Regions from separate parts of the Monoglobus pectinilyticus genome, predicted to be linked through region 2. Evidence: riboswitches for the same ligand, from Rfam matches in the RefSeq annotation. Region 2 holds a riboswitch; the other holds the start of a gene.
What was found. A riboswitch is a leader RNA that binds a small molecule or an ion and turns the genes downstream of it on or off. The one in region 2 is predicted to bind cyclic di-GMP.

Region 1: it holds a riboswitch for cyclic di-GMP, as region 2 does, so the genes downstream of both, B9O19_RS07780 (S-layer homology domain-containing protein) here and B9O19_RS03475 (hypothetical protein) in region 2, are expected to answer to the same signal.

The regions. Positions count from the first base shown of each region.
Region 1 is NZ_CP020991.1:1,809,359-1,813,805, forward strand. It holds gene B9O19_RS07775 (substrate-binding periplasmic protein) at 292-1,212, opposite strand; cyclic di-GMP riboswitch class I at 1,577-1,690, shown strand; gene B9O19_RS07780 (S-layer homology domain-containing protein) at 1,950-4,447, shown strand, end outside.
Region 2 is NZ_CP020991.1:758,281-762,727, forward strand. It holds gene B9O19_RS03470 (glycoside hydrolase family 3 protein) at 1-1,078, opposite strand, end outside; gene B9O19_RS03475 (hypothetical protein) at 1,269-2,828, opposite strand; cyclic di-GMP riboswitch class I at 2,944-3,033, opposite strand; gene B9O19_RS03480 (leucine-rich repeat protein) at 3,151-4,447, opposite strand, start outside.

The sequences.
Region 1 (4,447 bases), 1.1 Mb from region 2:
GATATAAAACGCAATTAGTTGGTTTTATGAAATAAAAGTAATTTTATATCATTTAAATAAAAGATCATAAAATTTAACTTAGTAAAAGTTGTTATTTATCTTGCGCCCGACTTTTACTTGATATTAGAAAATAATAAATTTTGGCAATATTCAATATGTTTGTAATTTTCTGCATACAAAAACCTCCTATGACAGTTTCATTGCATTCTGTTATAGAAGGTTTTTTCCATCTATTTTTAATTAATTCTGTTTTACCCCTGTCTCTTTGTTTTATTTTAAATTTTTGGAATTTTACTCTGCATAATCAGTTGAAGTTTTGGTATTAGGAACTGTGCTGTTTTGCTGAATATTTATAAGTTCATCGTCAAATGTTGTTCTAAGTTCTGCGTTTCCGCTAATATAGGCTGATCTCAGGTTGTATAGAGTGCCGTCTTTTTTAAATTCGTTAAGTTTCTCATTTATCAGTCTCAGCAAATCAGAATTTCCTTTTGAAACCGCTATACAAAATTTACGCTGATTAATATTTGTCTCTTTTATAGTAAACTTTCTATTTTGATTTACAAAAGTTTCGGCAATTTTGCTGTCAGTAAACAATACATCGGCGCCGCCATTTAAAACCGCCAGTTCTGCCTCGGCCTCGTTCCTATATTCTTTAATATTTGCCAGACCAAGATTATTAGTTAAATAATAACCTGAATCGCTGCCGGAAACAACAGCAACGTTTTGTGCATTTTTAAGACTGTTTATGTTGGTCACATCAGTATTGTCTTTATATGTTATAATTGATGAACTGAGAGTAATATAAGAATCAGAAAAATCGACTTTTTGGTGTCTTTCATCAGTTACTTCAACAGCTGAAATTACCATATCAGATATTCCGCAGTTAAGAGAATCAAGCAGAGAATTTGATTTCATATTTTGAAAAACCGGTATTCTGTTCATTGATTCTGAAAGTTTGTATCCTAGTGCCATATCAAATCCTAAATAATTCCCTGAATCGTCTATATATTCAAATGGCTCATATCCGGCGGTAAAAGCAATCCTTATTATAGAATTATCTTTAACAGTCAAAGCTTTACTGTCGCTGTTTGAGGAGCGGGCTGGCTGTGTGCACGAAGTAAGAATAAAAGCATACATTATGGAGAGAGCGCATAAGATAATTACTGCGCTCCTGAAAACTACGCTTAAAATTCTGTTTTTATTCTTTTTCATCATCCTTAACACCTCACAGAAAGCCAAAGTAAATATATTTTAATTATATATTATTTAATATTAATAATCAAGATGATTATTTTATTGAGTTTTTAAGACATGGGCGTATTAGCCGTATATCATTAAATGTTTTGTAACAAATGTAATCAAATAATAATTAATGGAATAAAATTTGCATAAAAAACCACAAAACGATTGGAACTTTGTGCCAATTTATGAACAGGTGTATTGTGTAAATTTACTAAATCACTAGTATTTTTTTTATATATTATTCTAGAGATAGAATATTGACTTTTTCGACGTTTCGTTGTATAATGTATACACAAATCCAAGAGATACTGTTACTTTGGATATTAACAAAAGAATTAAATATTGGCAAACTATTTGAAAAAATAGGTCGCAAAGCTTTAGAGACTAAGTTGACCATTATAAGCAATATGCTTTTATGGAAGTTTCAATATGTCAGTCAGCTGCCTCCTACGCGAGTACCTGGGCGGTATTTGGCCGCTTTTTTCTTACCCTATTATACACGCTTTTTGGTTTAAAAATTCTAATGTTTTGAATAATTCGAATTCAGTGTGCAAAATATGGATTAATACACAGTTTTGCGCAGCGCGAACAAGAAAAGCGTTTCGTAAAAAGAAGCGGAAACTATAGAAATATTTTTATTCTATAGTTTTAAATAATAATTGCAAAAAATAAAATAATATAAATTTTTTAGAGGGATGTGTAAATTAATGAAAGTAAAAAAGAGAGCAGTTCGTTCTACTTTGGCTTGGATTATAACAGTCGCTATGATGGCTTCTATGTTTGTATCTTTGCCTGTTTTTGCAGACGAGGAGAAGTCATATGATTATAACAACGTTCAGTCTTCAAATGTTACATCAAATGGATATTGGACTGACGTAGATAATTATGATATAAGCTGGTATACAGGAAACGAAAATAGCGGATCATATGATTTAACTGATTCTGCCGATCTTGCAGGTCTTGCTTATTTGATAAATAATCAAAATGTAAGCTTTGGCGGGAAAACTATAAACTTAACAGGCTCTACATATGATATGTCAGCTCATTATTGGGTTCCCATTTCCGCGTGTTCAGGAGCAGGTCCTCATACCGGCGGCTCAAATTGTACTGCTTGGAGCGGAACTTTTGTGATAAAGGGTTCAGAATCTTCAACAATAACCGGTCTTAATATTATTGACACAGTTGCCCCGGCATCAAATGCGGCAAATTATAATTATTACACAGGGTTTATTGGACACATGAATGGTGATGTTGAAATAAGCAATATAGTGTTTGATAATTGTAATGTAGAAGATAAAGGAAATACTGTTGTTCAGGATTACAGCAGCGGCGCTGCCGTTGTGATCGGCGAAGCCAGAGGAGACAGCAAATTTAATAATGTAATTGTTCAGAACTCTGTTATTTCCGGATGCACAAAGGTCGCAGCCTTTTTAGGACTAAAAAATGGTTCTAATGGAGGTCTTACATTTACAGACTGTGCGTCAAATAATAATACATTTAAAGCGCTTTATTATTATAACGCTATAGTTGGTGTTACTATTTCTTCAACTGCTACAGTTGTTGTTTTTGATAATACTTCTTCGGTTAATGATACTTTTGAAAAGTTTGACCCGAATAATGAAGCTCAATATTTTGGAGACGGCAATTATATTACTTACAACGGAATTGAGTATCTTCCTTTAGCACAAACTATCGGCGGCGTAAAATATGACGACGCTTTGGTTGTGGGAACAACAAAGGCTTTGGCAGCAGTTTTAGGAACTGAAGCTAAGGAAATTGTTGTTAACGGAACAACTTATCATGTTGGAGAAACTGCGGTAGACAATGTTGCTAAGATAAACAGAAATGGAAAAGATGTATATTACACATCATTAAATGAAGCGCTGCAGAATGCTCAAAATGGTGAAACTATAGTTCCGGCAAGTGAGAATGTTGTAATAACAACTGCTGTAATAGCAGATTTAAATGCTGATATCACATTGTCAGGATTTAATTTTGGAGACGGCGGTTCTCTTATAGTTAAGGGAGAACATGCGTTTAACCTTGAAAACTGTAAGTTTGAAGCAACTATACCATATAGCGCAGCATCAGGAGTCAGAACACCTGTAAAGCTGAATAACCATGGTAAGACAACAGTTAAAAATAATACGTTTGGAACAGCAAACGATGGAGTATATTACAATGCTGTAGAATTTGATGTAGGCAGTGAAACCGCTAAAACCGGAATTACAGTGGCTGACGGCACTGAAATATCCGGAAACAGTTTTGGTAAAATATCTAATAATTCAATCAGTATTTATAATGTTGATGAGGGAGCTACTATTACTATAAAAAATAATGAGTACAAAGTAGCCGCTAACGCATTGAGACTAAGCAATGGATTAGTTGATAAAGTAAACGCTGTATTTAATATTGAGAACGAATGGTATAAAGCGACTGGTACCGGAGATTATGCTGGCTACGCATTATTCCAACGCTCATACGGCGGAACAGTTCAGCAGGATATGACAGGTTATGTGATTAACTTTACAGACCTAAAATATGGAGCAGATAAAACAATTGTTACTTCAAATGACCCGCAGCAATATTATGTTTGGGACGGAAGCAAAATTGTGAACGATAATAATGTTCCTAACGTAACGTTTAATGATTCAACTCCGACACAGTCGCCTGAACCAACGGCAGAACCTGTAGCAAAGATAAACAGAGAGGGAAAAGATGTATATTATCAGTCCCTTAAAGCAGCTATAGAAGATGCAAAGGTAAACGAGACAATAACTCCTGCTTCAGGCTCAGTTGTAATAACAACTGCAGAGAACGCAGTCCTTGCTAATGATATAACAGTATCAGGGTTTAATTTCGGAGACGGTGGAGCGCTTACAGTGAGCGGAAACGGAGCATTTACAATTACTGATTGTAAATTTGAAGCAACTGCCGCTGGAGTAAAAACACCATTGAATCTTAAAAATTATGGAAAGACTATAGTAAAGAACAACACATTTGGAACTGAAAATGATGGTGTTTACTATAATGCTGTAGAGTTTGATGTAGGCAGTGAAGTAAATAAAAATGGTGTTAAAGTAGCGGATGGAACAGAAATATCCGGGAATCATTTTGGAAAGATAACTCATAATGGAATCAGTATATATAATGTTGAAGAGAATGCTACGATTACTATAAAGGATAATATATACGAAATATCAGC
Region 2 (4,447 bases):
AAACCGTCTTTTTATGACTTTCTCCGGGCAGCAGTGTTTTTGTCTTATAAAACGCCGCCAGCTGTATTTTGGGCTTATTGATTTTCCCTTCGGGCGGAGTAAAATAAACCTGAACAACCTCCTTGCCCGAAACTTTGCCAACGTTTTTTACTGCCGTCTCAAACTTTACTATATCGTTTTCAATTCTGAAATCAGCGCAGGTTATCTTAAAATCCGTATACGACAATCCAAAACCAAACGGATACTTTACCCTATCCTTTGCAAAGGTTTCAAAATATCTGTAACCAACATAAATATCCTCTCTATACAGATTTTCTTCCTTGCTGCCAAAATTCTCAGACGACGGATAATCGGTATAATTATTCGCTATTGTATCAGTCAGTCTGCCGCTGGGGCACTTATCACCGCAGAGTATATCAGCAACGGCTTCACCGCCCTCCTGTCCGCCCTGCCAGATATACAGAACGCTGTCGATATCATACTCGTCAACCCATTTCATATCGATTATATTTGACGTGTTAAGCAAAACAACTGTCTTATCAAAGACATCAGTGACGTTTTTCAGCATTAAATGCTCCTGCTGGGTAAGGCGGTAACTGCCTTCGCCGTTAAAATTGTCCTGCTCTTCTCCTGCTGTTCTGCCGATAATGATTAAAGCAGTCTCAGAATGCTCTGCTGCCTTAGCGGCAATTTCACTCGTCACTGTCATCTCTTTCTGAAAATGAGGTCTCGCGGCCCACACGCCCAGGCCTGTTGAAATAGGATTATTTTTTATCCATTCTTCATACACAGCCGCCAACTCTTCGTTTACCTTTATTTTCAGTTTTTTTCTCAGACTGTTTAATATGTCAGCCACATATAAAACATTAACGCTTCCGCCCGAGCCGGTTCCGCCGGTGTTATAATCCAGCTGGCTCCTGCCGAAAACCGATATTTTCGTTCCGGATTTTAAAGGCAGCACGCCATTTTCATTTTTAAGAAGAACAATTCCCTCCGCAGCTGCTTTTTGTGACGCATGCGACGTCTTTATAAGATTTATATTATTTAATCCTTGGTCAAAATCAATTTTTTTCAGCATATTTCTCACCCTTTGTTAACTTTTGCTATTTGGATAATTATATATTATTATATAAATTGTGTCAATTAATTTAAACCTCTAATTACAAACAAATTTTACTAAAAAAAGACTGCCCGTTTTAAAGAGCAGTCTCTGCAATAATTACTTAAATTAATAATTGTTCAATTGTCAGATATTCAATCATCAGCGCTTATTCTATTACCATCCAAACTGTTTGAACCTTGCCGTTTCTGTCGCCGAATGCGAGCCACATTGTATTAACCTCATCATCAATCTGCGGCACAACATAAGGAGCTATAGTTAAAGACGTGTCATAACCGTTTGAGTCTACCCTGCCGAAACGGCTGTAAACGATTTCATTTTCTCTCTGAACAAAAACATCGTCTGTGGTATTCAAGATACGCTGAACTTTATGTTTTATAACATCATAACCGTCAATATCCTGCGGACCTGTTATCACATAAGAAGATTCGTCCAAAACTTTATATTTCAGGTCTTCATGTCCGATAGGCGTATGATCCATTATTCTCATAGTACCGAGCGAATACTCACCCGATTCAACAATATATCTTACAACCCTGGCTGTATTCTTATCTATAGGGCTATCTGTCGGAATAGGATTTTCCGTTGCTGACGGCGGTTCAGTCGCCGGGGCTTCAGTAGGTTCGGGTTTTGTTTCTCCGCCGTTTATTATTGTATCTATTATTTCACTGTCTATAGTTTTAGCGTCGCCAACCGCAAATGTTCCGGTGCCGCTTGCTTCCGCTGTATCGCAGACTGTTAAGCCGTATATTATCGACTGAGCTGTAACCGTCACATTAGACTCAGGAGCGTAAATCATACCGTGAACAACAGACGTTCCTGAAAACTTCATATCACCGGTTGAATAAATGTTTCCGTTAAAGTCTATATTGCTGACGTTCACCTTTTTAGACAATGAAATAATATTACAGGATATCTTTGCAAAGTTAGAAAGATTTAAAACGTTTCCTGTATATACGAATGTCAAGCTGTCGGGATTTCCATAAACGCTGTTTGTTGCATTTATTAAAGAGTTAGAATTAGGATAACCTCCGCCGCCGAAAATGTCGTTTGTATAGATTATAACTCTGCCTCCGCCTTGAATTTTCAAAGCTCCTTTAAAGTTAACCTTTTCCGCTCTTATAATTCTTATCTCGCCTTCAGGAACATATATGTTCATATCAAGAGTATCACTTATTGTCAGTTCATTAAAATATGAATTTTCAGAAAGTGTATAATTAGACTGATAAGTATCGTTGTTTCCCCAAGAGCTTTGGCTCCACCCTATAGTTACATTGCGCGTTCCGTCATTATATTTACTGCCTTCAAAAAATTCGCTTCCCGGGATATTGTCCGTATCAAACCTAAAAGCTTCAAAGGAAGTATTATCAGGAACATAGCGTTCGATATTGGCCAATTCCTTAACATCATTATTTTTTAAATCAATTTCTGCGCCTTCGCCAATCATTAGTTTATCTGCTAAAGCTCTGCCGTCTATATACCAGTTATCCTTACCGCCGTTTGCATAAAACGGACCGTTTTTCACATATGCAGTACCGCCGTAGATTGAGCCGCTCGCAATAAACCGAGCCTCGTTTTCAACATAAAGCGGACATTTGCTGTCTGTCCCGGGAATATCATTTGTTACGCTTGCTGCAAAGACTGAGGTGACTGAAAACATAGAGATACCGAGAACAATTGTTAAAACAATACACAATAATTTCTTCATAATTTCCATCTCCTTATAAAACAATCATATTAATATTATTACCTGTAATAAAGCTGATAAACACTTTATTGTGGACATTTAAAAAGCTGCAATATTGTGAGCGTTTTTGCTCAAACATTGCAGCTAGACAATCATACTTCAAAAACAGAAGCTTAGACTCTTAACTTTGCGTCAGAAACTTTCATTTCCTTTGCCAAATATTAGATTAATTTAATAATTATAATGGGAAATAACCCATTCTTTATTACATTTTGATTTTATCACACATAAAAACCATTGTCAATACTTTTTTTACAACTTTTTTCCAGTTTTTTCTTATTTGTTAATTTATTATAACTGCGGCGGTTTCGCCGTCCCATTGAACATCGTTTCCAAAAGCTTCGGAAACTGCTCTGAGCGGAACATAGGTTTTGTCTGCTGTCAACCTCCCTGCTTCGCTCAGGGTAATGGCCTCACCATTTCTGTAAAGAATGCTGCTTCCAATCTGAATTGAAATAGTTATTCCATCTTTTGAAGCAATCGCAGTGCTGCTGGTTTCATCCCAGTCTACATCAGCGCCCAGCATTTCAAACACCGCTCTCATAGGAACCAAGGTGGTTGAATTATTCACAACAAAAGCCATAGGGTCAAAATTAACGTTATTTCCGCCGTATATTACATTAACAATTTGATAAAACGGGATTTCATTGTTATTAGCATATTTCATTACAGAAGAATGTTCATTCCCGGCTATCGCCGCCTGTGAAGCTCCTTCAAAAACGTCTTTATCAAACTTTGTATCATTGCCGTAAAATGCCGCAAGTTCTAGATTAGTGCAGTTTTTAAAAGCATTTTTACCTACTGCTCTTGTATTTTCGGGCAGAATTATTTTAACCATAGACGAACATCTATAAAAGGCGAGCTCTCCTACTTCTTCCACCCCTAAAATATTTATATCGTAGAGCTTCTCACAGCCAAAAAACGCTTTATCCCCTATTTCCTTTATATTTCCTATAGTTATTCCTGTCAAAATTTTATTATCCATAAAAGCGGATTCTTCAATTTCTGCAATATTTTCAGGAACAGTATATTCAGCGTTTCCCTTTCCGGGCGGATATGAAACCAAACTGTTTTCTTCTGTATCAAACAGCACGCCGTCAAACGACTTATATTTATTATTTGAAGAATTAACAGTTATAGATTCTAATGAATAGCACCAAAGAAAAGCTTTGCTGTCTATATCGTTAACATTTGCCGGAATCTCAATTGTTTCCAAAGATTTACACCAGGCAAAAGCCTCAGAATCAATTGTCTTAAGATTATCAGACAAGGTTATATTCTTTAGATTAGAGCACCAGCCGAATGCGTCAACACCTATTCTGGCAACCGTACTCGGAAGCACAATTGAAGTCACGTTTTCACACCAGCTTAAAGCATAATCGCCAATCCCGGTAACACCTTCTGATATATTGATATTCTTAATCTCTTTAGAATATGACTTCCATGGTATTGAAACTAAATCTTTAAAATCATCAATATCACCGTTTCCCGAAATTGACAAAGTCTGACTGCCGGAGTCATATTCCCAGCTAACGCCTGAGCTGAAAACCCCTGATGTTTCAGCCGCAAAAATTGAAACC